4 regions of the Pseudonocardia lutea genome follow, and region 2 is predicted to be linked to each of the others. Evidence: riboswitches for the same ligand, from Rfam matches in the RefSeq annotation. Region 2 holds a riboswitch; each other region holds the start of a gene.
The links. A riboswitch is a leader RNA that binds a small molecule or an ion and turns the genes downstream of it on or off. The one in region 2 is predicted to bind S-adenosylmethionine.
Positions count from the first base shown of each region.

Region 1: it holds a riboswitch for S-adenosylmethionine, as region 2 does, so the genes downstream of both, ACFQH9_RS09030 (aminotransferase class V-fold PLP-dependent enzyme) here and ACFQH9_RS31480 (hypothetical protein) in region 2, are expected to answer to the same signal.
Region 3: it holds a riboswitch for S-adenosylmethionine, as region 2 does, so the genes downstream of both, thrC (threonine synthase) here and ACFQH9_RS31480 (hypothetical protein) in region 2, are expected to answer to the same signal.
Region 4: it holds a riboswitch for S-adenosylmethionine, as region 2 does, so the genes downstream of both, ACFQH9_RS24620 (LLM class flavin-dependent oxidoreductase) here and ACFQH9_RS31480 (hypothetical protein) in region 2, are expected to answer to the same signal.

Region 1 covers NZ_JBHSQK010000017.1:25,785-32,864, forward strand. Annotated here, with positions in the region: gene ACFQH9_RS09015 (hypothetical protein) at 1-1,403, opposite strand, end outside; gene ACFQH9_RS09020 (hypothetical protein) at 1,412-1,744, opposite strand; gene ACFQH9_RS09025 (putative leader peptide) at 1,970-2,056, opposite strand; SAM riboswitch class IV at 2,542-2,655, shown strand; gene ACFQH9_RS09030 (aminotransferase class V-fold PLP-dependent enzyme) at 2,713-4,134, shown strand; gene treS (maltose alpha-D-glucosyltransferase) at 4,388-6,652, shown strand; gene ACFQH9_RS09040 (PfkB family carbohydrate kinase) at 6,656-7,080, opposite strand, start outside.
Region 2 covers NZ_JBHSQK010000125.1:3,777-10,856, forward strand. Annotated here, with positions in the region: gene ACFQH9_RS31465 (acyl-CoA dehydrogenase family protein) at 1-735, shown strand, start outside; gene ACFQH9_RS31470 (alpha/beta fold hydrolase) at 1,008-1,709, opposite strand; gene ACFQH9_RS31475 (winged helix-turn-helix transcriptional regulator) at 1,826-2,164, shown strand; gene ACFQH9_RS31480 (hypothetical protein) at 2,278-2,505, opposite strand; SAM riboswitch class I at 2,677-2,766, opposite strand; gene ACFQH9_RS31485 (hypothetical protein) at 3,539-3,706, shown strand; gene ACFQH9_RS31490 (hypothetical protein) at 3,729-3,968, shown strand; gene ACFQH9_RS31495 (NtaA/DmoA family FMN-dependent monooxygenase) at 3,981-5,045, shown strand; gene ACFQH9_RS31500 (alpha/beta hydrolase) at 5,042-5,824, shown strand; gene ACFQH9_RS31505 (LLM class flavin-dependent oxidoreductase) at 5,889-6,959, shown strand; gene ACFQH9_RS31510 (TetR/AcrR family transcriptional regulator) at 7,012-7,080, opposite strand, start outside.
Region 3 covers NZ_JBHSQK010000030.1:33,971-41,050, forward strand. Annotated here, with positions in the region: gene ACFQH9_RS13500 (circularly permuted type 2 ATP-grasp protein) at 1-908, opposite strand, end outside; gene rpsT (30S ribosomal protein S20) at 1,441-1,707, shown strand; gene holA (DNA polymerase III subunit delta) at 1,850-2,818, opposite strand; SAM riboswitch class I at 3,062-3,206, shown strand; gene thrC (threonine synthase) at 3,213-4,478, shown strand; partial or broken gene ACFQH9_RS13520 (ComEC/Rec2 family competence protein) at 4,800-6,959, opposite strand; gene ACFQH9_RS13525 (ComEA family DNA-binding protein) at 6,956-7,080, opposite strand, start outside.
Region 4 covers NZ_JBHSQK010000071.1:33,880-40,959, forward strand. Annotated here, with positions in the region: gene ACFQH9_RS24595 (IclR family transcriptional regulator) at 1-198, opposite strand, end outside; gene ACFQH9_RS24600 (CaiB/BaiF CoA transferase family protein) at 340-1,554, shown strand; gene ACFQH9_RS24605 (carboxymuconolactone decarboxylase family protein) at 1,554-2,135, shown strand; gene ACFQH9_RS24610 (MFS transporter) at 2,236-3,804, opposite strand; gene ACFQH9_RS24615 (hypothetical protein) at 3,931-4,446, shown strand; SAM riboswitch class I at 4,611-4,704, shown strand; gene ACFQH9_RS24620 (LLM class flavin-dependent oxidoreductase) at 4,825-6,021, shown strand; gene ACFQH9_RS24625 (NtaA/DmoA family FMN-dependent monooxygenase) at 6,018-7,080, shown strand, end outside.

The sequences.
Region 1 (7,080 bases), on a different contig from region 2:
TTGTCGCCCGCCTCGACCAGCTTCTCGATGTCGAGTGCGATCACGCCGCCGGCGGTACCGGGGTCGTCCTTGCCCAGCGCGCCGGGCTTGCGGCCGATGATGGCGTGGTACAGCGTCTTGTCGTCGGGACTGGTCTGCAGCCATCCGCCGTTCGAGCTCGGGCCGCCGTTGTCCCCGGCCTTCGGGTCGAGCTCCTTCACCGCGGCGGAGAGGTCGTAGATCTCCCGCCACTGCGGCTCCGGCGCGGTGATGTCCGGCGTGTAGAACAGCGCGCCGCCCTGCATGGTCTGGGCGAAGGCGCCCTTGTGACCCGGCAGGTTGGTCACCGTGGTCTCCATCGCCGCACGGTTCTCGTTGTGCAGCGGGTCCTGGCCGTTCGACCGCGGACCGGTCGGCAGGTAGGACACCGACTTGACCTTCGGGTTGTTCAGGTCGGAGATGTCCCACGTCCGGACGGTCGGCCGGCGCAGGTAGGGCGACGGCGCCTTGACCGGGTCGAGGATGATCGTCCGCGGCTCGGCGTAGTCACTCGTGACCATCGTCTTCAGGTCCTCGCGGACCTGGATGCCGTGCGGGTTGGCGCAGCTGGGCTGGCCGAGCGCGGGCATGTTGAGGCACTGCGTCGGGTCCTCGGGCGTGGTGGTCGCGGCCGGGGCCTCGACCAGCTTCTGCCCGTCCGGCCCGAAGCGGACGACCTCACCGGGGGTCCCGGCGAAACCGTTGCCGGTCCGCACCTCGCCGTGGGAGTACGTGCACGGCCCGGGCACGACCGGCCCGCCCATGTACGTGCCGTAGGCCGTTCCGTCCTTCAGAACCCAGTACGCGTCCGGCACCGACCCGCAGAGGGTTTGGCTGGGGAGGCTGATGCCGGAGAGCTTGAGCTCCGGCAGCGCGGACACGTCGAAGACGTAGGTGGCCGCCGAGTAGAGGCCACCCGCGTAGATCTTGTCGCCCTTGCGCCACGAGTACTGCATGTGGTGCGGCTCGTTCTCGACCAGCGGACCGACGGTCGCCGTGTTGACGACCTTGCCGTAGCCGGGCGAGCCCTTCGTGACGTCGACGACCGCCATGAAGTCCGGCCCCGGCAGCGCGTTGCGCACCTTGTCGGTCGGGTTCGCCAGCGACCCCGGCAGGTTCTTGACGTCCGGGACCACCGTGTCGGCGACGTTCTCGTCACCGGCCCACACGACCATGTACTCCGGTCGCGTCGACCCGTCGCGGGAGTCCTCCGCGGCGTCGGTGTCGATGTTGTTCTCGACCCAGTAGTCCTTGCCGTCGGCCCCCTTCACGGCGGACCTGACGGTCTCGACGTCGGCGTACGCGTCGCCGCCGGGGATGGTGGTCACCCCGGCGACGACCCCCAGGGCCAGCAGCCCGAGCAGGATCTTCTTCGGTGCACGCATCCCGGGCCTCAGCTCGGCAGGAGTCGGCTGGGCGCGCCCACCGCCGACTGGGTCAGGCCGGCGAGCGGGACGCCCGCGGGAGCGAGGTCCCGGCCCTGGTTCAGCAGGTCGCCCTCGCCGAACGCCGTGGACGACGGCTCGACGTACGGGGCCTCCGGCGCGGGTGCGGGTTCCTCGTCGTAATGGGCGGTGAGCAGCGGGGCGAGGTCCGGCACCAGGTCCGGGGTGGCGGCCTGGGCCGGGCCGGTCAGGCCGACCACGGCGGCGCCCGCCAGGGTCGCGGACCCGGCGAGCCGGGTCAGGGCCGACCGGGATGGTCGGTGTCGTCGGTGTCGGGGCACGACGATGTCTCCACTTCTTCTCATCGGGGAGCGGACGGCGGCGGACCGGCGCCCGAACACCGCACCGACGGTCCGATGTGGACCGACCGGCGGCGGCGGGGCGGGCGGCGGTGGGCGAGGCCTGGCACACCGGTCGGCGGCCCGGTCGGGGCCGGGCGGACGGGACGGCGGGTGCCGGAGCGGGGTCGCGAGGGGGAAGAGGGCGGGGCCGGACGGCCCGGGCCTTCAGTTCACCGGCGCGCTACACAGTGCGCTCGCGACGCGACGCAGATCGACGTGACGTCGATAGGCGAAGCGGTCGGTGAGGCGCATGACCGGAACTGTGTCACCCCTGTGGAGCAGTGGTGACCAGCGGGGTCGGACAGAGGGTCGTCCCACACCGTTCCGGCCTCATTTCGGACCCGTTCTCGTGGCCCAGGTCACCGTAATCCGACCTCTCGGAGCCCCGGAACGGGCCGGGTGCGCGGTGTGATGCGGCGCGGAATCTTCACGCGATCGTGTCGGCGATCTCGGGAACCGATCACGACTCGCCTTGGCCGACCTGGCGATTCGCCGCCGTCCCCCTCGATCGGGTGATGGGAGACCGCCGCCGTCCCTCCACCCAGCGTGAGCGTTCTTCCCGGCGCGGGGGAAACGGATCGGAAATGCCGCGGGAATGGCCGGGATCGAGCGAGGGCCGGACAATTCGCGCCGATCTGGAACATCCGCGACCGCAATGTCCGGTCATTCCCGCTCCCGATTCCGCGGCCCGGATCACACTTGACCGTTCCGCGGATCGGCACCTACCGTCGTCGTCAGGTCAAGAGCGCCAGCGCCAAGCCCCGGCTCGCTGGCCGGCAACCCTCCTCCGCGGTGGGGTGCTCCGGGTGACGACCGGGCCGCCGCGGACCCGCGGCCGGCAAGCGCGGACCCCGACGTCCGGCACCTCGTGCCGTACCGGGTCCTGAGTGATCCGTGGAGGATCCACGATGTCCGACGTCCGTACCGCTCCGCCCTGCACCGAGGCCCCGGGCTGCGCCGCGGCTCCGGCCCGCGCCACGGCCGCCGCCTCCGCCGCGTCGACGCCCGCCGCTCCCCTGCCCGAGCTGGTCGGCACCGGCCTCCCGGTCCCGCTGGTGGACGGCCGCACGGTGCCCTACGCCAACCTCGACCTGGCCGCGAGCGCCCCCGCCCTGCGCGCCGTCGCCGACCACGTGGCCGAGCTCCTCCCCTACTACTCGAGCGTGCACCGCGGCGCCGGCTACGCCTCGCAGGTCTGCACCGCGGTCCTCGAGGGCGCGCGGGAGACGGTCGCCCGGTTCGTCGGGGCGCGGGCGGACGACGTCGTCGTGTTCACCCGCAACACCACGGACGCGCTCAACCTGCTCGCGGGCGCGGTCCCCGGCGCGACGCTGTGCCTGGACGTCGAGCACCACGCCACGCTGCTGGCCTGGCGCGGCACCGACCACCGCGTGGTGCGTGCGCCCGACACCGTCGGCGAGACGCTCGACCTCCTGCGCGACGCGCTCGCCGCCGAGCCGACCGCGCTCCTGGCGATCACCGGCGCCTCCAACGTCACCGGCGAGATCCTGCCGATCGACGAGATCTGCGCGATCGCCCACGCCGCGGGCACCCGCGTGGTGCTCGACGCGGCCCAGCTCGCCCCGCACCGCCGGGTCGACATCGCGGCGTCCGAGGTGGACTACGTCGTGCTCTCCGGGCACAAGCTCTACGCCCCCTACGGCGCCGGCGCGCTGGTCGGGCGGCGGGACTGGCTCGACGTCGCCACCCCGTACCTCGCCGGCGGCGGCGCAGTGCGCTCGGTCGGGGTGGAGGACCGGACCGCGGAGGTCAGCTGGGCCCCGGCGCCGCACCGGCACGAGGCCGGCACACCCAACGTCCTGGGCGCCGCCGCGATCGCCGCGGCCTGCCGCGCACTGGACCCGGTGATCGACGAGGTCGCCCCCGCCCACGAGCGGGCCCTGCTCGCCCGCCTGGTCAGCGGGCTGTCCGGGATCGCGGGCGTCCGCCCGCTCCGGATCTGGGCCGACGCCCCGGACCGGGTCGCCGTCGCCTCCTTCACCGTCACCGGCATCCCGGCCGGGCTCGTCGCGGCCGCGCTGTCCGCCGAGCACGGCATCGGGGTGCGCGACGGCCGCTTCTGCGCCCACCCGCTGCTCGCCCGCCTCGCCGGCGGGGCCGACGCGGTGCGTGTCAGCCTCGGCCTGAACACCACCGGGTCCGACGTGGACCGGCTGGTCGAGGCCGTGCGCGCGATCGCCGCCGGCGGCCCGGAGTGGGACTACCGGGAGGTCGACGGCCGCTGGACCCCGACCCCGGACCCGCGCGACCTCGACCCGCTGGGCCTCGGTGCGGTCACGGCGGCGGGCGGGGCGGCCTGCGGGCACTGAACAGCCCTGAACAGCCCTGAACAGCCCTGAACAGCACTGAGCGGCCCCGGGCAACCCGGACGGACCGGGCGGCACGGGCGGCACGGGCGGCACGGGCGGCACGGCCCCGTCGCCGAGCGGCGGGGCCCACCGCTCGGCCTGCGCGGTCGGGTGGACGGGCGCACCGTCGGCGCGTCACCGTCGTTTCCCCGCAGGCGTGGGTGGTAGACCCACCCCCGGGCGACGACCGGGTCGCGGCGAGCACGGAGAGTAGATGGCAGACGACGCAGCGCTGTCTCGGGCGCAGTCCGAGGAGACCGCGGAGCAGCACCCCCACGAGCCCAGCGAGATCACCTACGCGGAGCACCTGCATCCTGCGCGTCCCCGCACGCTCCGCCATCGCGCCCGGGCCAAGTCGCCCGTCGTCCGGCGGTCGGTCGCGAAGGACGGCGCCGCCACGGGTGAGAACCCGGCGTACGTGTCCTGGCTGCTCAGCCAGTCGATGCTCGCCGACGCCAACGAGATCGCCCGGCAGTTCTCCGGCCAGGGCACGATGTGGCAGAACCCGTTCGCCGATCCCGGCCCGCGCCAGGCCGTCGAGTCGGCGTCGGTCTGGTTCACCGCATACCCGATCTCGTTGATCACGCGGCCGGGCGAGTCCTTCCTGTGCGCGCTCGGCGACGAGGCGCTGTGGAACGCCTTCTGCACCATCGGCATCGAGGCGATCCACACCGGGCCCGTCAAGCGGGCCGGCGGCATCGCCGGCTGGCAGTACACCTCGAGCGTCGACGGCCACTTCGACCGGATCGGCACGGAGATCGACCCCGCGTTCGGCACGGAGGCCGAGTTCCGCGCGATGTGCGGCATGGCCACCTGGTCCGGCGGCACGATCATCGACGACATCGTGCCCGGCCACACCGGCAAGGGCGCGGACTTCCGGCTCGCCGAGATGAAGTACGCCGACTACCCCGGCATCTACCACATGGTGGAGATCGAGGAGGAGGACTGGAACCTCCTGCCCGAGGTCCCGCCGGGCCGGGACTCGGTCAACCTCGACGTGCCCACCGAGGAGGCGCTGGAGAAGGCCGGGTACATCATCGGCCGGCTGCAGCGGGTGATCTTCTACGCGCCGGGCGTCAAGGAGACGAACTGGAGCGCGACCAAGCCGGTCGTCGGCGTCGACGGCGTGGCCCGGCGGTGGGTGTACCTGCACTACTTCAAGGACGGCCAGCCCTCGATCAACTGGCTCGACCCGTCGTTCGCCGGGATGCGCCTGGTGATCGGCGACGCCGTGCACTCGCTGGCCGACCTCGGCTCCGGCGCGCTGCGGCTCGACGCGAACGGCTTCCTCGGCGTCGAGAAGAGCGCCGAGGGCATGCCGGCCTGGTCCGAGGGGCACCCGCTCTCCTCGGCGGCCAACCACCTGATCGCCAGCATGGTGCGCAAGCTGGGTGGGTTCACCTTCCAGGAGCTGAACCTGACGATCGACGACATCCGCGCCACCGCCGAGGCCGGCCCGGACCTGTCGTACGACTTCGTCAACCGCCCCGCCTACCACCACGCGCTGGTCACCGGGGACACCGAGTTCCTGCGGCTGACCCAGCGGACCTCGCTGGAGCTGGGCGTCGACCCGGCCGGGCTGGTGCACGCCCTGCAGAACCACGACGAGCTGACCTACGAGCTGGTGCACTGGGCCACCGGGCACCGCGACGACGTCTACCCCTTCGGCGGCGAGGAGCTCACCGGCGAGCAGCTCGCCGAGCGGGTGCGCGCGGACCTCACCGCGGCGCTGACCGGCGAGAAGGCGCCGTACAACCGGGTCTTCACGACCAACGGCATCGCCTGCACCACGGCGACGGTCATCGCCGCGACGCTGGGGATCACCTCGCTCGAGGCGATCACGGAGGACGACGTCCCCGAGATCATGCGGGTGCACCTGCTGCTGGCGATGTACAACGCTCTGCAGCCCGGCGTGTTCGCCCTGTCCGGCTGGGACCTGACGGGCATGCTCACCCTGCCGGCCGAGGAGGTCGCCGAGCTGATCGCCGAGGGCGACACCCGGTGGATCCACCGCGCCGCGCACGACCTGATGGGCGCCGCCCCGCACGCGGTGAAGTCCGCCTCCGGGATGCCGCGCGGCCGCTCGCTGTACGGGTCGCTGCCGGAGCAGCTGGAGGACGAGCGCAGCTTCGCCCGGCAGCTGCAGGCGATCCTCGCCGTCCGCTCGCGCTACGGGATCGCGGTGGCGCGGCAGGTCGACATCCCGGACGTGTCGCACCGCGGCATGCTCGTTCTGGTCCACGAGCTCGACCCGGGCGAGGACGGCGGGCGTCGGACGCACGTCACGGTGCTCAACTTCGCCGCCGAACCCGTCACCGGCACGGTGCGCTCCGAGCACCTCGTCCCCGGCAGCCGCGTGACGGACATGTTCACCGACAAGGAGGTCGGCGTGGTCGACGACCTGCGCGCCTTCGTCGTGGAGCTCGAGCCGCACCAGGGCCACTCGCTCCTGCTCGAGGTGCCGGCCGAACCGCGCTGACGCTCACGTGCGCGGGAAGTGGCGCCGGCGCACCACTTCCCGCGCACGGCCCCTCGGGCCGCGCTCGGGGTGCTCGATCCGCCGCCCGTCCGGCATCCCGCTGCGCGCCCCGCTCTCCGCGACCGACAGCGCGGCGGCGACCACCGCCCGTCGTACGGCCCGCGCGACCGACTCCCCCGCCGCCAGCCCGGCCGCGAGGACGCCGTTGAACGTGTCGCCGGCACCGGTCGTGTCCCGGACCTGCGGCGCGGGGTGCGCCGGGACGTGCTCGGCGCCGCCGTCGGGGTCGACGACGAGCACCCCCTCGCCGCCCAGGGTCACCACGACCTCGGCCGTCGTCCGGCGGGCGAGCGCGGCTGCCCGGGCCTCGACCGTGTCCTCCGCGGGACCGTCGTCGAGCAGGGCCGCCAGGTCGCGGCTCTCCGTCG
Region 2 (7,080 bases):
AAGCACTACGCCACCGGCGGGCTGTTCGCCACCCACCTCACCGTCCTCGCCCGCGACGAGGACGACCGACCAGTCTGGGTCCTCGTGCCCGCCGACGCCCCCGGCATCGAGCTGTGGGACGACTGGGAAGGAATGGGGCAACGCCTGACCGCCACCGGGTCAGCCGTGTTCACCGACGTCGAGGTGGACCCCGCCGACGTGCTGCACGCCGTACCAGGGCGCTCCGGACCGACCGTGACCTCCAGCTTCCGTGCCCTGCACCTTGCTGCGGTTGCGGCCGGGATCGCCACGGGCGCGGTCTCCGACATCACCGCCTTCACCCGCGCCAACCCACGCACCGCGCAGACGGCCGAGGCCGAGCGGGCCGCCGAGGACCCCTTCGTCCAGGCCGCGGTCGGCGAGGCCGGCGTCCTCGCCTACACCGCCCGCTCCGTGGTGCTCAGTGCAGCGCGTGCCCTCGACGCCGCGGCCGGACACCGCACGCCCGAGGAACTCGCCGCAGCCGCTATCGAGGTCACGCAGGCGAAGGTGGCGGCCGACCGCGCCGCCCAGGGGGCGGCCACGATCGTCTTCGACGCCGCCGGCGCGTCGGCCACCCTCACCTCCGCCGGGCTGGACCGCCACTGGCGTAACGCCCGCACCGTGGCCAGCCACGATCCGGCCGCCCACGCAGCCCGCACGATCGGCGACCATCTCTTGCACCGGACGCCGCCGCCGGGCGACGGCCTGCCCTGACGGGATCGAAGCCCAGCACCAAGAACCGAGGGGCGGTCCCTCCCACGGCCTACGTCCACGCCGGCGCCGACGGGTGAGCGGGCGGAGGCCGACCAGCGCCAACGGGAACAGGCATCCCACAGTGATCACCGACCCGCTCGCCGCGGTGGCGAGCCGCGGCCGGGCGGCCAGGAACCATGCCGCCCAGGTCGCCGAGGTCGCTCGCCATGGCCCCGATCCGGCACGTGCACACTCGACCCGAGCTTCCCCACGAACCGATGTCGGCGCCGTTGTCAGGCCGCTGCCTCGAGCAGCAGCCCGGTGAGCTCGGCGGGCATGGTGATCATGCAGTCGTGGCCGGTCGGCAGCTCACGCACCCGCTCGCCAGCCGGGACGGGACGCCGGGTGATGCCCGCAGGCCGACCCCCGACGCAGTGGATGTGCGTGCGCGGGATCGTGCGCGCGGCCGGCGCGTCCAATCTGACCGGCTCCTCAAGGCACCGCACCGGGTGGTCCGACAGGATCGAGCGCAACCAGGCGACGTCGTCGGGATCGGTGACCCCGAACAGGCCGAGGGGTGGCGGCTGCTCCGGCATCGGCGGAACGCGCCAGCCGTCCACGGCGACCTCGATCAGCTGCTTGGTGACCGGAAGGACGTCGACTGCGCTTTCGCCGTCCTCGGGGACCATCGCGTCGAGGAACACCAGATGCGCAATCCGCTCCGGGACCCGGTTGGCGACCCCCGAGATGACCATCCCGGCGTAGCTGTGCCCGACGAGCACGACGCCGTCGAGACGCTCGCTCTCGATCAGACCGGCGACGTCCTCGACGTGAGTACCGAGCCCGACCTCAGGGCCCAGCAGGTGCGCCTTGTCGCCGTAACCGGTCAGCGACGGCGCGAGCACCCGGTGCCCGGCCGACTCCAGCAGCGGGACCACCCGGTCCCAGCTCCGCCCGCTGTGCCAGGCGCCGTGCACCAGCAGAAACGTGGCCATCGTCGTCGGTTCCTCCTCGTGCCTCGGTACCCTTTGGTAACCGAAACATCGTCATCCCCACGACGCGCACCGGGCAATACGGCACTTTCCGGTGCCCCGGTTCTCAGGAGGTAACCATGCAGGACCCGTGCCAAGCCCGCGAAGTCCTCGGGATCGTCGGGGACAAGTGGGCACTGTTGATCGTCCGCATGCTCAAGGACGGACCGCGGCGCTTCACCGAGCTCAAGCGGGCCATCGACGGCATCAGCCAGCGCATGCTCACCGTGACACTGCGCGACCTCGAGCGCGACGGCATCCTGACGCGCACTGTCCACAACGTCATGCCACCGCACGTCAGCTACGAGCTGACCACGATGGGTCGAACCCTGCGCGAAGCCACCGCGCCACTGATCGAGTGGAGCATCACGCACCTGCCGCACATCGACGCCGCTCGCGCGGCGTACGACAACCGCTAGAGGCGCAGCGCCTCGACCGGGTCGTCGACGCGGATGTGTCGGCCCTCAGCGTCACCCGGGTCAATACGCCTCGGACCCTGCTTGAGCGCGGCGACCTGCTCCCGGTGTCGGCGTCAGCTCCGCATGCGCGGCGAAGCGACGCGGACCACCAGGCGCCGGTGGGCCGCCTCGACCGCGATCAGTTCGCCGTCGGCGGTGTCGTCGCCGCTCGAACGCCCCCGGTGCCGTTCGACCAGCGCCTCGAGCGAGGCGAGGAGCCGATCGCCGAGGTCGGCGTGGCGGTCGTCGAGGCTCGTCGGGAAGGTCGGGAAGGTCGGGTCGGGAGGAACGGGTGCAGACATGGCTGTGCTCCGGGAGGACGCAGGATCGGGGCGACGGGGCATCCGTGCGGCCGGCAGTACCGCCGGTGGGCGGACGCAATGGTCGTCACCGACAAAGGGGCGGCCTCGGTGCGGCAGAAGTCCACGTGCCGGCGCCGGGACCAGGTCTCCTGGCTCCTCGTGAGCACGGCTCCCCCATCGCTCCCGGCTGAAGCACCGCACCGAGCGGTGCGGTTGCTGCGGCGTCGTCGAACCGGGTCTCTCGGCCGCTCTGGATGGACAACTCGCACTCAACCCGTCACCCGTTCCGGTTGTCAAGCGCACGAACACGCGAGTGACGCAACCGCCACACGCCGCTGAGCAGGCAGAACGTCCGGACATCCGGCTACGCCGTCCATCTGACGGCACCCGCGGGCCGCGCGACCGACGCACCGATCTTCTGACGAGATCCGCGCCACTGATCACGTACGCTTATCGCTTCCGATGAGCATTCGCGGTTGGACACCCATCAGGGTGATGGGTTCTACTCTCCGTGTGCAGACACCGTGTCGACGTTCCCCCGGGCTACGTCCGGGGATGACGGTGTCCCCCTGTACGCCCACGGATGTGCGGGCCGGGAGCCTGACCCAGCGCCGGTTCATCGACCACGGCACGGTGCACTCGGCGAGCTGTCGGCTGCACTGACCGCCCGTACGCGGTCCCGGTGACCACGCCCCGTCCTCCGATCGCCTGCAGCCAGCGCGCCCGTCGTCGCAGCGTTGCGCAGCGGGCACGTGCGGAATGACAGCGAGGAGACCGCCGGACCGTCCTGATGCGCCCGCCCGTGCCTCGACGACATCTCGGCCGCCCCCTGTCCGACATTGCCCGCACCGAGGCCATCGCCCGCAACGAGGCCTGCTCCACCCTTCCCGCCCTGAGGATCCACGTGTCCGTTCCACAGATCGTCCCCGCTCCTGCTGATCCACCTCGGACACCGTCGCCCGGCGCCTGCGCGCTCCTGTCGGCTGGCGGTACATCGGCGGCCGGCTGCTGACCGGTCTCGTCGCTGTCTGGGGTGAAGACCGACCTCGTGAACCGGGCCGTGCAGAACGCCCACGACCAGGCCCACGCGATCTTCCTGTACCCGTCGCCGTTCACCGGCGTCGTGTCCAAGGGCCTGCAGTGGACGCCCAAGCCGAACCGCTACCTGTACGCCCAGGGCGTCGGGCGCGTCTCCCCCTGACCTCTCGAAGGAGGCACTCACCATGACCGAACGCCATCTGTTCCTCGGCGGCTACGTGCTGTTCCCGAGCGGCCACTATGCCGGCGCCTGGCGCCACCCGTACTCCTCGCGGGACTGGCTCGGGCGGGACTTCCTGCACCAGACCGCCCGCAGCCTCGAGGCCGCGAAGTTCGATCTCGCCTTCATCCCGGAGACCGTCAGCCACCACGAGGGCTTCACCCGGCACGGGCACTCGAACGCCATCAAGCACGACCCCGCTTAGGTCGCCGGGCAGATCGCCGCCGTCACCACCCACCTCGGCGTGGGCGTCACCCTGTCCACCAGCTTCAACGAGCCCTACAACCTGGCACGCACGCTGCTCAGTCTCGACCACCTCTCGGGCGGCCGGGTCGCATGGAACGTCATCCAGTCCCACGGACCCGCGAACTACCTCAACTTCCCGAACGCCGAGGAGCTCACCGGGTCCGAGCTCTACGACCGCGGGGACGAGTTCGTCGAGGCGGTACTCGCCCTCTGGCGGTCCTGGGGGCCCGACGCCCTGGTCCAGGACCAGGGCACCGGCGTCTTCGCCGACCCGTCGAGGATCACCGTCCCGGACTACAAGGGCCGCTACGTCGCGGTGCGCGGGCCGCTGAACCTGCCGCCGAGCCCGCAGGACCACCCGGTCATCATCCAGGCGGGCGACTCGCAGCGGGGCCGCGAGTTCGGCGCCCGCTGGGGTGAGGTGATCTTCGCGATCGAGCGCACCCGGGTGGACCTGCGAGCGAAGAAGGACGACCTGCGGGCCAAGGCGCGCGCGGCGGGCCGGGATCCCGAGCGGATCCGGCTGTTCGCGGCGGTGCAGCCCATCGTGGGCGAGACCCGCGAGATCGCCGAGGCTCGGCGGGACTTCCTGCGGACCAGGATCACCCCCGAGTCCGGGACGACCTTCCTGAGCCACTTCGCCCGCATCGACCTGACCGGGGTCGACCTGACCGCCCGCTACGTCGACGTCCTCGAGGAACGGGCAACCGACGGGCAGACCGAGGCCAGGGCGATCACCCAGCTCGACGCCCTGCTGGGCGCCCGCCGGGACCGAGTCACCCTCGCGGAGGCGGGCATCGAGTTCTCGACCAGCGAGCTCACCCCCCAGATCGTGGGCACCGGCGAGCAGGTCGCCGAGCAGCTCGCCGAGATCTTCGGCTCGGGCGCCGCCGACGGGTTCCTGATCACCCCCACCCACTTCCCGGGGTCCTTCGACGACTTCGGCCGGGCCGTCGTACCGCACCTGCAGAAGCTCGGGGTGTTCCGGACCGAGTACGAGGGCACCACCCTGCGTGAGAACCTGGGGCTCTCATGACCAGCACCGAGACCGAGCTGCGCCTGACCAGCGGGTGGGGCGGGTCGCTCGCCGCCACGTTGACCCCCGGGACGGCCGACACCGCGGTCCTGCTCCTGCACGGCTTTCTCTCCGACCGACGGGCCGGCGGTCGGTTCGACCGGCTCGCCGCGGAGTACTCAGCCCTCGGCCTTGCGGTCCTGCGCCTGGACCTCAGCGGGTTCGGCGAGTCCGAGGGGGAGGTGGTCGACGCCGACCACCTGCTCGCGGACGCCCACGCCGGACTGGACCACCTCGACTCGCTCGGCTACGCCCGTCAGGTGCTGCATGGGCAGAGCCTCGGCTCGGCCATCGCGCTGCGGGTAGCCCCGCAACGGCCGCGGGTCCGCACGCTCGTCCTGACCGGGGCGCTGACCGGGGCGGGCGACGGCGACGCGCCGTACCCGTTCCTCGACTCCGAGCAGCTCGCCGCGTGGTACCGGGACGAGGACGTCGCGTTGGCGGTGGACTCTCCGAGCCGCACGCACGTCGTCGTCAACCGACGCCGGCCGAAGCTCGGTGCCACCGGCACGCAGGAGGAGCTGCTGGGTGCGGTGCCCGTGCCCGTCCTCGTGATCCACGGGGACACCGGCGAGCAGGAGCAAGCCCTGGCCGCGATCACCGCGGAGGGCGAGCACCTCCTGCCCGCCGGCTCACACGTCGTCGTGATCCCCGGCGCCACCCACACCTTCTACGAGAGCCAGGACGCGGTCGCGACCACGGCCGTGGACTGGGTGCGCCGGCACGTCCCGGCGGGCTGAAGCCCGTGCTCCCGGTCCCGGTGCGCCCGGGACCGGGGACCGTCGATCCACCTGGAGGCCGACCGTGCCCGAACCCCTGCCGCGCCGGAACTTCCTCTGGTACCTGCCCAACATGGTTCAGCCGGGCCATCGCGGCGACGACACCGTCGACGGTTGGGGCAGCCTCGACTACTCCGTCGAGCTCGCCCGCTCCGCCGAGGACCACGGCTGGGGCGGCGCCCTGATCGGCACGGGATGGGGGCGCCCCGACACGTTCGCCCTGGCCGCCGCGGTCGCGGCGCGGACCCGCACCTTCGCGCCATTGATCGCCGCTCGGCCGGGCTACTGGCAGCCTGCCCACTTCGCCAGCGCCACCGCGACGCTGAGCGCGCTGAGCGGAGGGCGGGTGCTCGTCAATGTCGTCACCGGGCGGGACGACCTGGCCGCCTACGGCGACGCAGAGGCCGACTACGCGCGGCGCTACGACCGAACCCGCGAGTTCCTCCAGGTCGTCCGCAGGCTCTGGACCGAGGAGGACGTGACCTACACCGGCGAGTTCTACCGGGTCGAGCACTCCACGGTCGTCCCCCGTCCGGTCGTGCCGCCCCGGCTCTACTTCGGCGGCGCCTCGCCCGCTGCCGAGGAGGTGTCCGCGACCGAGGCGGACGTCCAGCTGTTCTGGGGCGAGCCCCTGGAAGGGATCGCGGCGCGGGTCGACCGACTCCAGGCACTCGCCGAGAAGCTCGGCCGGGCGCACCCGCCGCTGGAGTTCGGGCTGCGGATCACCACCGTCGCCCGGGAGTCCTCGGACGAGGCCTGGCGCGTCGCCGAGGAACGCGTCGCGGAGATGGCGAAGACCGGCGAGGTGCAGATCGACGGCCACCGCGGGTCCGTCGGACAGCAGCGGCTGCTCGATCTCGCCGCGCGCGGTGACGTGCTGGACGCCTGCCTCTACACCGCGCCGGGCCGCCACGGGGGCGGCGGCGCGGGCACCACCTGGCTGGTCGGCTCCTTCACGGAGGTCGCCGACGCGCTGGAGCGCTACGCGGACCTCGGCGTCACCCACTTCGTCCTGTCGGACACGCCCTACCGCAGCGAGGTCGTCCGGCTCGGCGACCACCTGCTGCCGCTGCTGCAGACCGTGCAGCCCGGCTGAGTGCCCTCACCCCACCGGCGGGTGGAAGGTGGGCAGGCCGCCGAGGCCGTTGTCAGCGCGCCGGGCTCAGGCCCGTGACCGCGAGCTGGAAGAGACGCTCAGCCTGGGCGGCGGGGTGAGC
Region 3 (7,080 bases), on a different contig from region 2:
GTGAACTGCAGGGGGTCGAGGAAGTCGTCGTCGATCCGGCGGTACACGACGTCGACCTGCTGCTCGCCCTCGGTCGTGCGCATGTAGACGACGTTGTCGCGGCAGAACAGGTCCCGGCCCTCGACGAGCTCGACGCCCATCTGCCGGGCCAGCAGCGAGTGCTCGAAGTAGGCGGAGTTGTAGACGCCCGGGGTCAGCACGACGACCGTCGGGTCGGCGACGTTGGGCGCCGCGGCCGCGCGCAGGGCGTGGAGCAGGTGGGTCGAGTAGTCGGCCACCGCACGCACCCGCTGGCGGGTGAACAGGTCGGGGAAGACCCGCGCCATGGTGCGGCGGTTCTCCATCACGTACGAGACCCCGGAGGGGTTGCGGAGGTTGTCCTCCAGCACCCGGAACGTGCCCTCCTGGTCGCGGACCAGGTCGATGCCGGCGACGTGGATGCGCACGCCGTTGGGCGGGTTGAGCAGGTGCGCCGCACGCTTGAAGTGCTCGCAGCTGGTGATCAGCCGGCGCGGCAGCACGCCGTCGCGGACGATCTGCGCGTCGTTGTAGACGTCCGCGAGGAAGGCCTCCAGCGCCTTCACCCGCTGCACGATCCCGCGCTGCAGCCGGCTCCACTCGCTCGCGCCGATCACCCGCGGCACGATGTCCAGCGGGAACGGGCGTTCCTTGCCGGACAGGCTGAACGTGATGCCCTGGTCCATGTAGGCCCGGTCGAGCGCCTCCGCGCGGGCGGCCAGGTCCGCGGCGGCGGTGGGGGCGATCGCGTCGTGCAGGTGCCGGTAGGGCGCGCGGACGCTGCCGTCGGCGTTGAACATCTCGTCGAACGCGTCCGGGTTGGGACGGCCGGGCTCCAGATAGCCGTCGAACAGGGCCGAGCCGCGGGCACGGCCCGTGGCGGCGGGGATGGCCGACCCGTTGGTGCCGGACGCCCTGGTGGCGCCGGTCCGGTTCCTGGCGGCCGTGGCGGCGGCCGTGTCGGTCCTCGCGTCGGTGGTCGTCCGGGTGGCCGCACCGGTGGCTGCGTGGCTGGTCGGGCCGGTGGTCGCGGCCCCGTCGTCCTGTGCCGGCTCTCCTGCGGGTCTGCGGTCCACTGCGCGGCTCACGGGGTCATCTTGACCGTTTCCCCTGGCCGGGGCCAACGGGACGGTGCTACGTCCGCGTTACGAGACGGTCACGCGGGGTGGCCGCGTTCGCGGCGTGCGGGCCGTGGTCGCCGGACCGGCGTGGAGGCGGTCTTGGGGCGGTCGTGGGGGCGCGCGCCGTGCGATCCCGGTTCCGTGGCCCGCGGAGCGCGGGCCCGTGCAGGGCCGTCCGCGCCGGGTTGTAGCATGGACGACCGAGTGCTCGGCGTGCTCGCTCGCATCGGTGGAGAACCGGTCGGGGTCGCCTGAGCCCCCCGATACGTACCAGCACCAGGAAGACTCGAGGCACACCAGCGTGGCGAACATCAAGTCCCAGATCAAGCGGGTCAAGACCAACGAGAAGCGCCGTCAGCGCAACAAGTCGGTCAAGTCGTCGGTCAAGACCGCGATCCGCAAGTTCCGCGAGGCCGCCGAGGCCGGCGAGACCGAGAAGGCCGTCGAGCTGCAGCGCGCCGCCGCCCGCGCCCTGGACAAGGCCGCCGGCAAGGGCGTGATCCACAAGAACCAGGCCGCGAACCGCAAGTCGGCCCTCGCCCGGCGCGTCGCCAAGATCGGCGCCTGATCCCGCGGGCGCGCCCGGCGCGCCCGCGTGCTCCCGGCGTCCACCGGACCCGGTCGAGCGCTCCCGTCGACGGCGCTGCCCTTTCCCGTGGGGCAGGGCCGTCGACGCGTTCTCGGGCGGCGTCGGGGTCGGCCGCGGCGAGTCAGCCGGTGCCGCGGGCTTCGACGACCGCGAGGACGGCGCGTTCCAGGGCGTAGGCGGGGTCCGCGGCCGCTCCCTTGACGTCCGCGTTGACCTGCGCGGTCGCCGCGATCGCCGTCGCGAGGCCGGCGGGCCGCCACGCCCGCACCTGCCCCTGCGCCTTGCGGATCTTCCAGGGCGGCATGCCGAGGCTGCCCGCCAGGCGGTTCGGGTCGCCGCGACCGGCCGCGCCGACCTTGGCCAGCGTGCGCACCGCGTCGGCCAGGGCGTCGGCGACCAGCACCGGCGCGACGCCCAGCACCAGCGCCCAGCGCAACGCCTCCAGCGCGCCCGCCCGGTCCCCGGCGACGGCCTTGTCCGCCACCGCGAAGCCCGACGACTCGGCGCGGCCGCGGTGGTACCGGCGCACGGCCTGGCCGTCGACCTGCCCGCCGGTGTCGGAGACCAACTGGTTCGTGGCCGACGCCAGTTCCCGCAGGTCCGAGCCGACCGCCTCGAGCAGCACGCTCACGGCCTCGGCGGTGATCGTGCCGCCGGCCCGCCGCACCTCGGCCCGCACGAACTCGGCGCGCTCCTCGGGACGGGTGAGCCGGTCGCACTTGGTCACGGCCGCGCCGGCCCTGCGCAGGTCGTCCGCCAGCTGCTTGCCGCGGGCCCCGCCCGCGTGCACGGCGACCAGCACGATGCCGTCGGCCGGCTCCGCCGCGTACGCCAGGATCGCCGCGGCGAGGTCCTTGCCCGCCTCGTGCGCCCCCTGGATCACCACGATCCGGCCCTCCGCGAACAGCGAGGGGCTCAGGTGCCCGACCAGCTCGCCGGGGGTGAGCTCGGCGGGGCGGAACCGGCGGATGTCGGTCTCGGGGTCGACCGCGCGGGCGGCGCGGAGGATCTCGCTCACGGCGCGCTCGACCAGCAGCTCCTCCTCGCCCACGACGAGCTGCACGGGGGCGGGCGGCTTCGTGGCCGGCATGGGCCGAACTCCTCTCGCACGCGTCGCGGGGGGCGGCGCGCGGGGTCGTGGTGCACCGGGGCCCGGGCGGCCCGGGCCCGGGCGCCATCGTCGCGCACGACACCGACGATCCGTGACACGCCTCCCACATCCGACGGCCGGCTGGATCCGGGCGCCCCGCGTGCCGTACCGTGCAGGGCGTCCGGATCGATCCGGGCGTCGCGCTCGCTCCGCGCACGGGGCCGGCACGGCACAACCGCATATGGCTCATCCAGAGGGGCAGAGGGAACGGCCCGACGAAGCCCCGGCAACCGGCGTCGAACGACGATCCGCGCAGTGCACCCCGCGGTGCCTGCACGTCGACGGACCAGGTGCCAATTCCGGCCCGCGCCAGCGGGACAGATGAGGAGATCTGATGACTCTCACTGCAGACACGCCTGCCGGCACCACCTTCGACCTCGGCTCCGCCGTTGCGCTCTCCTGTCGCGAGTGCGGCCACCGGACGCCGCTCGCCGCGGAGTTCGCGTGTCCGCAGTGCTTCGGCCCGCTCGAGATCGCCTACGACTTCCCGAAGGTCACGCGGGAGTCCATCGAGGCCGGCCCCAAGTCGATCTGGCGCTACAAGGACCTCCTCCCGGTCCCGGCGAACGTGCAGGCCTTCCCGAACACCGAGCCCGGCTTCACCCGGCTCATCCAGGCGGACCGGCTCGCCGCGGAGCTCGGGCTCCGCAAGCTGTGGGTGAAGGACGACACCGGCAACCCCACGCACTCCTTCAAGGACCGGGTCGTCGCCGTCGCCCTGGCCGCGGCCCGTGAGCTGGGCTTCTCCGTGCTCTGCTGCCCCTCCACCGGCAACCTGGCCAACGCCGTGGCCGCGGCGGCCGCCCGGGCCGGCTGGGACTCGGTCGTGCTGATCCCCTCCTCGCTGGAGCAGGCCAAGATCACCACGACGGCGGTCTACGGCGGCACCCTCCTCGCCGTCGACGGCAACTACGACGACGTGAACCGGCTCGCCACCGAGCTCGCCGCGGAGCACGAGGAGTGGGCGTTCGTGAACGTGAACGTCCGCCCCTACTACGCCGAGGGCTCCAAGACCCTGGGCTACGAGGTCGCCGAGCAGCTCGGCTGGCGCCTGCCCGACCAGATCGTCGTCCCCGTCGCCTCCGGCTCGCAGCTCACCAAGGTCGACAAGGGGTTCGGCGAGTTCGTCCGGCTCGGCCTGGTCGAGGAGAAGCCCTACACGATCTTCGGCGCCCAGGCGACCGGCTGCTCGCCCGTCGCCTCGGCCTTCGAGCAGGGCCACGACGTCATCCAGCCCGTCCGGCCGGACACCATCGCCCGCTCGCTGGCGATCGGCAACCCGGCCGACGGCCCGTACGTCCTCGACTCCGTGCGCCGCACCGGTGGCGCCGTCGGGCACGTCACGGACGAGGAGGTCGTCGAGGGCATCCGGCTGCTCGCCCGCACCGAGGGCGTGTTCGCCGAGACCGCGGGCGGTGTCACCGTCGCGACCGCGAAGAAGCTGATCGAGGCCGGCAGGATCGACCCGGACGCCGAGACCGTCCTGCTGATCACCGGCGACGGCCTCAAGACGCTCGACGCCGTGTCCGCCCACGCCCGTCCGACCGCGACGGTGCCGGCGACCAGCAAGGCCGTCCGCGAGGCGCTCGAGGGGCGCTGAGCCGGCGCGCCACGACGAAGGCCGGGCCCGGGGGACGTGTTCCTCCGGGCCCGCCGTCGTCCTCGGGACCCGGCGACGCGCACGGCGGCCCGCCCGGGAGCGGCGCGGGGCCGGGAGCGGGTCCCCGCGCGCGACCAGCTCGTCGGCACGGGTGAAGGCCACGTCGCCGGAGAGGTCCGTGCGCCGCACGACGGCCCCCGACGCCGTCAGCAGGTCGAGCAGCCCCGGGTTCGGGTGCCGGTAGGAGTTGCCCGCGCCCACGCTGACCAGCGCGACCCGCGGCGCGACGGCCCGCAGGAACTCCGGGCTCGTGGCGCGGGAGCCGTGGTGCGGCACCTTGAGCACCTCCGCCCGCAGGTCCGCGCCGCCGTGCAGGAGCTCGGCCTGGGCGTCGAGCTCGACGTCGCCGGTCAGCAGGATCCGCCCTGCCGGGGTGGTCGCGCGGAGCACGACCGACGTGTTGTTGACGGCCGTGCCGTCCTCCCCGTCGACGTACTCCGGCGCCCGGGCGGGGGCCAGGACGTCGAGCGTGAGGGCGGGCCAGGTGAGGCGCCGGCCCGCGGTCAGTTCCAGCACGGGCGCACCGGCCTCCCCGGCCTGCCGTGCGATCCGGTGCAGCGCGCCGGCCGGCTCCTGGGCCGGACCCAGCGCGACCCCGCCCGCCGCCCGGCCTCGCAGCGCTCCCGCCAGCCCGCCCATGTGGTCGGCGTGCAGGTGGGTGACGACGACGAGCGCCAGCGCGTCGACGCCGAGGCGCCGCAGGCAGGCGTCCGTCGGCCCGTCGTCCGGGCCCGCGTCGACGAGGACCGCCTGCCCCGGCACGCCGGTGGCCAGGACCAGGGCGTCGCCCTGACCGACGTCGCAGGCGACCACGACCCAGTCCGGAGGCGGCCAGCCGGGCCGGATCACCCGGGTCGGCACCAGGACCAGCGCCAACCCGATCACGACGGCCAGGACGACGAGCCGGGAGCGGCGGAAGCGGACCAGCACCACCAGCACGAGGAGCACACCCGTGAGGAGCAGCGCCCCGCGCACCCCGGCGGGCCAGGGCAGCACGGCGCCGGGGACCGCGGCGGCGCGATCGGCCACCAGGACGAGCCACGCGACGGCGGGACCGGCGAGCCACGCGCACGCGGTCGCGGCGGCGGGCGAGAGCGGTGAGACCAGGGCGGCGAGCACCCCGAGGACCGTGGCCGGGGCGACCGCCGGCACCACCAGCAGGTTCGCCAGGACCGTGACCAGGCTCAACCCCCCGCTGAGCCCGGCGATCACCGGAGCGGTCGCCACGCAGGCCGCCGCCGGCACCGCGAGCATCTCGGCGGCACCCTGCGGCACGCCGCGCCGCTGCAGCGCGGCCGCCCAGCCGGGTGCCACCAGCACGAGTGCGGCGGTCGCGAGGACGGACAGGGCGAAGCCGACGTCGACCGCGAGCGCCGGGTCGACCACGAGCAGCACCAGCACCGCCGCCGCCACGGCCGGCACCGCCGAACGACCTCGGCCGAGGGCGAGCGCCAGCAGCACGATCCCGCCCATCACCGCGGCCCGCACGACGCTGGGCGACGGCCGGGCGAGCACCACGAACCCGACGACGGCGGCCCCGGCCAGCACCGCGGAGAGGCGCGGGTCCGCGCGGACCAGGCGGAGGAGGCCGAGCACGGCGCCGCCCACGATGGCGAGGTTCGCGCCGGAGACCGCGGTGAGGTGCGTGAGCCCGGCGGCCCGGAAGTCCTCCTCCACCTCGCCCGTCTGCCCGCGGGTGTCGCCGACCGCGAGGCCGGGCAGCAGCCCCGCGGGGGCCTCCGGCAGCACGTCGGTCGCCCGCCGCAGGCCCTCCCGCAGCGCCCCGGCGGCGGTCTGCCACCAGGGCGGCGCGGTGACCGCGGCCGGGGCACCGCGTGTCCGGAGGACCGCGAGGGTGAGGTCGGCGCGCTGGGCCGGCAGCAGCAGGCCCTCGGCGGTGGCCGACTGCCCGGGGAGCAGCCCGCTCCAGCCCTCCGCCGGTGCCAGCAGCACCACGCGGCCGCCGGACCGCCACTCCCCCGCGCCGACCGTCGCGGTCTCCAGCTCGGCCTCGACCAGCATCCGGTCGGCCCCGAAGTCCGTGCCGTAGGCGGGGCCGCGCAGGGGCCGTGGATCGTCCGTCAGCGTGACGCGCAGGACCGCGGCCGATCCGTGCTCGGCGGCGGCCCGCAGCGGATGGTCGTGGATCTGGAGGGCATGGAGCCCGGCCGGCAGGCCCACCGCCAGGGCGCACCCCGACGCGGCCAGCAGCGCCAACCGGGCGCGGCCGGCTCGCCGGCGGCGCCCGGTGGCGACCAGGGTGACGAGGGCGAGGGTGCACGCGGCGAGGGCCGCGAGCGGGCCGCCGAGCACCGCGCAGAGCACGGCCGCCCAGGCGGCGAGGGCCGCGGGGACCAGGCGCAGATCCGGCCGGGCCCGGGGTTCCTCGGCGATCGCGCGGCGGTCCTCGCGCGTCCTCATACCGTCACCAGCTCCCGGAGCTGGGTGAAGCGGCGCTCGCCGATGCCCTCCACCTCGCGGAGCTGGTCGACCCGCGCGAACCGGCCGTTGCGGGTGCGCCAGTCGAGGATGCGCTGGGCCG
Region 4 (7,080 bases), on a different contig from region 2:
CCGGACCAGCCGGAACACCCGCGGGCCCAGGACGTAGGAGCCGTCGTCCAGCCGGTCGAGCATCTGCTCCTCGGCCAGCTCGCGCATGATCCGCGAGACGGTGGACAGCGACAACCCGATCTCGGTGCTGACCCGGCCCGCGGTGGCCGGCCCGCGGGCGGTGGCCACGCCCTCGAGGATCGCGACCACGCGTTGCATCGACCGCACCCGGACTCCCTCCTGACGGCGCGAGCCTACTGGCCCGCACGGGCTTGACGCGCTCCGGCGGCGTTCCTACGGTTGTGCCAACCAGCAAGAGTAGCTCTCACTGTGTGAGTGTGAGAGCGGACGGGAGACCAGGTGGCGCCTCGCGCACTGGACGGCGTGACCGTCGTCGACCTGACGCAGATCGTGAGCGGGGCCGTCACCAGCATGATGCTGGCCGACTTCGGCGCGGACGTGATCAAAATCGAGCCGGTCGGCGGGGAGACCTACCGCAAGGCGGGCTACGAGCTGCACGGTCCCGGCGGCTCGACCAACCTGAACATCCTGCGCTTCACCCGCGGCAAGAAGAGCGTCGAGCTGGACCTCAAGTCCGAGCGCGGCGCGCAGATCCTCGCCGACCTCGTGGTCCAGGCGGACGTGCTGGTCGAGAACTTCCGCCCCGGCGTGCTGGCCCGGCTCGGCTTCGGCTGGGAGCGGCTGCACGCGCTGAACCCGCGCCTGGTCTACACGTCGATCAGCGGGTTCGGGCACGACGACGTGCTGCCCAGCCCGTACCGCGACCTGCCGGCCTACGCGATCATCGCCGAGGCGATGGCCGGCCTGACCCACCTGGCGGGGGAGAAGGACCGCCCTCCGGCGTGGATGGGCTTCGCGATGTCGGACATCTTCTCCGGCACCTGCGCCTTCGCCGGCACCCTCGTCGCGCTGCGCGACCGCGACCGCACCGGGGAGGGCACCCGGGTCGACATCGGCATGTTCGACGCGTCGCTGCTGATGAACGACCTGCCCATGGCCTACAAGGAGCACGTCGGCGAGGCGATGGGGCGCGGGCAGTACGCCTTGCAGTCGCCCTGGGGCCCGTTCGCGACGAGCGACGGGTACGTGATCATCGCCGTGCTCAACGGCCGCGAGTGGGCGGCGCTCTGCGAGTGCATCGGGCGGCCCGACCTCGCCGGGCACCCCGAGCTCACCACCGGTCACCAGCGGTCGAAGGCGCACGAGCGGCTCGTCCGGCCGGCGGTGGAGGAGTGGGCCCGAGCCCGCACAAGGGCCGAGGCGGTGGCGGACCTGCAGGGGCACCGGGTCCCCTCCGCGCCGGTCAACACGACGGACGACCTGCTCGACGATCCGCAGGTCGCCGCCCGGCAGATGCGCCAGGAGACCGCGAACCGGGAGCTCGGCACCATCCGCACGGTCGGCAACCCGATCAAGGTGGCGAGCTCGCTCGTCGGACAGGAGCCGGCGGCGCTGCCCGGGCTGGGCGAGCACACCGACGAGGTGCTGCGCGACCGGCTCGGGCTCGACGACGCGGCCATCGCCGCGTTGCGCGAGGCGAAGGTGGTGGGCTGATGCCGTTCCCGCACGCCGCCGACCCGCGCGTCGCCCCGGTCGGGGACCCGGAGCCCGAGGTCGCGGAGATGCTGGCCAAGACCCTCGGCGACGACCGGGGCGTGCCCTTGGCGATCTTCCGGACGATGGCCCGGCACCCGCGGATGATGAAGCGGTTCAACGTGCTCGGCGGGTTCTTCCTCACCCGGGGCGACCTGCCCGCGCGGGAGCGCGAGCTCGTGGTCCTGCGCGTGGCCTGGCGCAGCGGCTGCGAGTACGAATGGGCGCAGCACGTCCTGATCGGCCGGCGGGCCGGGTTGGCCGACGAGGAGATCGTCCGGGTCACGGATCCCGACGCGCCGTGGCCGCCCGCCGACGCGGTGCTCCTGCGGGCCGCCGACGAGGTGCTGGACCACACCGACCTCTCCGACGCGACCTGGGCCGAGCTGGCCGGCCGGTTCACCGAGACCCAGCTCGTGGAGCTGGTCGTGCTCGTCGGCTTCTACCGGATGGCGGCCGGGTTCCTGAACGCGGCGGGCGTGCAGAAGGAGGAGGACCTGCCGGGCTGGCCGACGGGATTCCGGCCGGGCGACGGGACCTGAAGCCGCCGTCACCGGCAACCGTGCAACCGGGGCCACGACCTCGGCGCCACCGGGCTCGCGCCGCTCGCCGAGCTCGGCCGCCGGCGCCGCGCGGCGATGCTCACGGGGCGGAGGTCTCGCTCTCGGTCGCCGCGACCGCGGGCTGTCCCGGCTTGCGGACCAGGACGGCCGTGGCCACCAGCCCGATCAGGGCGAGGACGGTGGTGACGAGGAACGTGACGGAGTAGCCGAAGTCGGACGCGACCCGGGCGGAGCCGAGGTACCGGGCGACCCGGGGGTCGAAGGTGTCGGGATGCAGTCCGAACTGCTCGGCGGCGTTCAGCGCGTCGCGCAGCAGGGGGCCGGTCTGGTCGTCGAGCGGCGGGAGGTCCCGGTCCGCGACGTCGGCGTGCAGCCGCGAGAGGTAGACGCCGTGGAACACGGCGTAGAGCAGGGCGATGCCGATCGCGCCGCCGCCCTGTTCCGCGGTGGCCGACACGCCCGACGCCTGGCCGTGGTCCCGTTCCGGGACCGTGTCGATGCTGACGGGGTCGTTGACGGTGAGGACGATCGCGAGGCCGACGCCGTAGACCAGCAGGCCCGGCAGCAACCAGGGGTAGCCGCGCGCCCCGGCGCCCAGTGCCAGCAGGACGCCGGCGAGGGCGAGGCAACCGAACCCGACGACGAGGGGCGGCCGCCCGCCGGACCGGTCGTACCAGCGCCCGACCAGGGGGGCGAGGACCACCATGGGCACGGTGGTGGGGATCAGGGCCAGGCCCGCGACCGCGGGGTCCATCCCGAGATTGAGGATGAGCAGCAACGGGAAGATCAGCCCGAGGCCCATCTCGGCCATGCCGGCCAGGCCCTGGCTGATCGTGGCGCCGAGGTAGTTGCGGCTCCGGCGCAGCAGGGCGAAGTTCATCAGCGGGTCGTGGGCCCGCCGTTCGCGCAGCACGAACGCGGTGAACGCCACGACGCAGACGACCAGCGAGACGATCACCCCCGGCGAGCTCCAGCCCCACGCCGTGGTCTGCCCGAGCCCGAACACCAGGGCAACCAGCCCGACGCCGGCCGTGACCGCGCCGCTGAGATCGATGTGGGGGCGACCCGTCGACCGCGCGTCGGCGGGCACGGCGCGCACCGTGCAGACCAGCGTGACCACGAGGAGCGGAACGTTGATCAGGAGCACCGCACGCCAGCTGAGGGTCGAGGTCAGCACGCCGCCGATGGTGGGTCCCAGCGCACCGGCCACGGCGGCGATCCCGCCCATCGTGCCGAGGGCCCGGCCGGCCGCGTCGCGGGAGAAGGCCGAGCTGACGATGGCCACCGTCGTGGGCAGCATCAGCGCGCCCCCGGCGCCCTGCAGGATCCGGGCGGCGAGCAGCACCTCGAACGAGGGCGCCAGGCCGCCCAGCGCCGAGGCGCCCGCGAACAGGACCGATCCGGTCACGAAGACCTTGCGCCTGCCGAGCAGGTCGCCCAGCCGTCCCCCGAGGATCGTCAGGCCGGCCAGGGGCAGGAGGCTCGCGTTGAGCACCCACTGCACCGACTGCGAACCGACCCCGAGATCGTGGGCGATGTCGGGCAGGGCCAGCGGGACGGCGGTCTGGTCGATGAGGATCATCGCGTTGGCCAGCGTCATCGCGACCAGGACCAGCGTTCCTCGTCCGGACGTGCCGTCCTTCGCCATCCGCGCATCCCAACAGCTCCCCGGGCGTCGGGACAAGGGCACTTCCGACCGTCGTCACCGCCCGGTCGTCCAGTCGGAAACCCCCTCTCGTGGGTGAGCGACGGGCCGATGGGCCATTCTCGGCGCATGTCATCTGCCTCGGAGCCGCAGGCGACGGTGCCGGCCGTCCCGACACCGTCCGACGTCCGCGCGGCCTACCGCGAGGGGCTCGGGCCACGGGAACGGGCGGTCCTGTGGTCCTGGACGGGCTTCACCGCGACCTTCGCGGGGGTCCGTGGCATCACCCACAGCATCCGGCGTGGCGGCGGCCCGTTCCGGAACGTGTCGGTCGGGGGTGCACACCTGCACCACTACCTCTGGGGGATCGGCCTGCTGGCGGGGGTGGGCGCGGTCGCGGTGCGCGGCACCGACAGGACCCGGCGCCATCCCCTGGTCGCGCTGGCCTACGGCAGTGGCCTGGCGCTGATCGTCGACGAGTTCGCCCTGCTGCTGGACCTGAAGGACGTCTACTGGGAGCGCGAGGGGCGGATCTCGGTCGACCTGGGCGTCGGGCTCGTGGCGGCCGGGGGAACCTCGTTCAGCGCGTTGCCGATGCTGCGGCGGCTGCGCGCCGACCGCCGGCGAGGCGGCCGCCGACGGTGAATCGTCCGGACCTCGGCAGGCTGTCCGGCCGCGGTGTTCTCCCTGATGGACGGTGGCCCCGTCCTGTCCGGACAATCCCACGCGGCCTCGATCACACTCCTCACCCGGAGGATTGACGGGAGCGCCCTCCGGATCCGTAGAGTGAAGCCCGGCCCCACGGGGCCACACCATCCAGAGCGGCCGAGAGACCTGGCTCGACGACGCCGCAGCAACCCCCCGCTCGACGGGTGCGGGTGCTAAGGCCGGGAGCGATGGAGGAGTCATGTTTCTCGGGGTGCGGCGGCGCCACGTGGATCTCCTGCGCACGGCCAGCGCCGGCTGTCGGGGCTGACGAGGACCCGATCCCCGTTCCCCCTCCCGCAGGAGAGGTGTGCCCTCATGGCCCCCATCCACCTCGCCGTCGCGCTCGACGGCGCCGGCTGGCACCCCGCCGCCTGGCGCGAGCCCGGTGCCCGCCCCGATCTGCTCTTCACCGCCCGCTACTGGGCCGCCCTGGCCCGCGCCGCCGAGCGCGGCCTGCTCGACCTCGTCACGATCGAGGACGGCCTCGGCCTGCAGTCCGGTGATCACCTCGGCGCGTCCGACCGCCGCACCGACCAGGTCCGCGGGCGGCTCGACGCCGAGCTGGTCGCCGCGTTCGTCGCGCCGCTGACCCGCCACGTCGGGCTCGTCCCGACCGTCACCACCACGCACACCGAGCCCTTCCACGTCGCCTCGGCGATCTCCACGCTCGACCACGACAGCCGCGGCCGGGCCGGGTGGCGGGTGCAGACCTCGGCCCGCGCCGACGAGGCGCGGCACTTCGGCCGGCGCACCCTGCCGGAGATCCGCCGCGAGACGCTCGGCACCCCGGAGACCGCCGCCGCCGTCCAGGAGCTGTTCGACGAGGCGGCCGACGCCGTCGAGGTCGTGCGGCGGTTGTGGGACAGCTGGGAGGACGGCGCCGAGATCCGCGACGCCGCCACGAACCGGTTCCTCGACCGGGACAAGGTGCACACGATCGACTTCGCGGGGCGCTTCTTCTCGGTGCGCGGGCCGGCCATCGTGCCGCGACCGCCGCAGGGCCAGCCGCTGGTCGTCGCGCTCGCCCACGCCCGGGCCGCGTACGAGCTGGCCGCCCGCGCCGCGGACGTCGTGTTCACCACCCCGCAGGGCGCCGCCGACATCCCCGCGATCCTCGGCGAGATCCGCGCCGCACAGCACACGGTCGGGCGTACGCAGCCGGCGTTGCGCGTGCTCGCCGACCTCGTCGTGGTCCTCGACGCCGACGCGGACGCGGCGCACGCCCGCCTGCGCCGGCTGGAGGAGCGGAGCCCGCTGCGCTCCGACGCCGCAATGCTGGCCGGCACCCCGACCGCGCTCGCCGACCTGCTCGAGTCCTGGCGGGACGAAGGGGTCGACGGGTTCCGGCTGCGGCCGGCGGTCCTGCCCACCGACCTCGACGCGATCGTTGACGGGCTCGTACCGGAGCTGCAGGAGCGGGGCCTGTTCCGCACCGCCTACGAGCCCGGGACGCTGCGCGAGCGGTTCGGCCTGGAACGCCCGGCCAGCCGGTACGCGGGGGTGGCGGCGTGAGCGAGCGTGCGAGCGAACCATCGACGCCGCGCGGGAAGAGGCAGGTGATCCTCGGCGCCTACTTCCCGGGCGTCAACCACGACACCGTGTGGAGCGACCCGGCGTCGGGCAGCCACATCGACTTCGCGTCCTTCGAGCACTGGGCCCGCACCGCCGAGCGCGGCACGTTCGACCTGCTGTTCCTCGCCGAGGGGCTGCGGCTGCGCACCCGCGGCGGGCAGGTCTTCGACCAGGACGTCGTCGGACGGCCGGACACCTTCACGGTCCTGGCCTCGCTGGCCGCGGTGACCGAGCACATCGGGCTCACCGGCACGATCAACGCGACCTTCAACGAGCCCTACGAGCTGGCCCGCAGGTTCGCGACGCTGGACATCCTGTCCGGCGGGCGGGCCGCGTGGAACGTCGTGACCAGCTCCGACGCCGACACGGGGGAGAACTTCCGGCGCGGCGGGTTCCTGCAGCATTCGCAGCGGTACGAGCGCGCGGGGGAGACCCTCGACGCCGTCCGGGCGCTGTGGGACTCCTGGGGCTCCGACGCCGTCGTCGCCGACCCGGCGAGCGGGCGGTTCCTGCGTGACGGGCACGTGGGCGACTTCGCCTTCCGCGGCGCCCAGTTCGACATCGCCGGGCGCTTCAGCACCCCGCGCAGCCCGCAGGGCCATCCGGTGGTGCTGCAGGCGGGGGAGTCGCCGGCCGGCCGGGACTTCGCGGCCTCGCGCTCCGACGCGATCTTCTCCCGCTACCAGAAGTTCGACGAGGCCAGGGCCTTCTACGCCGACGTCAAGGCGCGGGTGGCGAAGTTCGGCCGGGCCCCCGACCAGGTCAAGATCCTGCCGTCGGCGTCGGTGATCCTGGGCGACACCGAGGCCGAGGCCCGCGACCGGCACCGGGACGTCCGCAGCCGGCAGGTCGACCCGTTCACCGCGATCGTGCTGGCCGAGATGGTGTGGAACCGCGACCTCTCGCAGGTCGACCCGGACGGCCCCGTCCCCGAGCTGGAGCCCACGCCCGAGGCGCCGAAGTGGATCCGCGGGCGCGCCCCGCTGACCCAGGACGCGC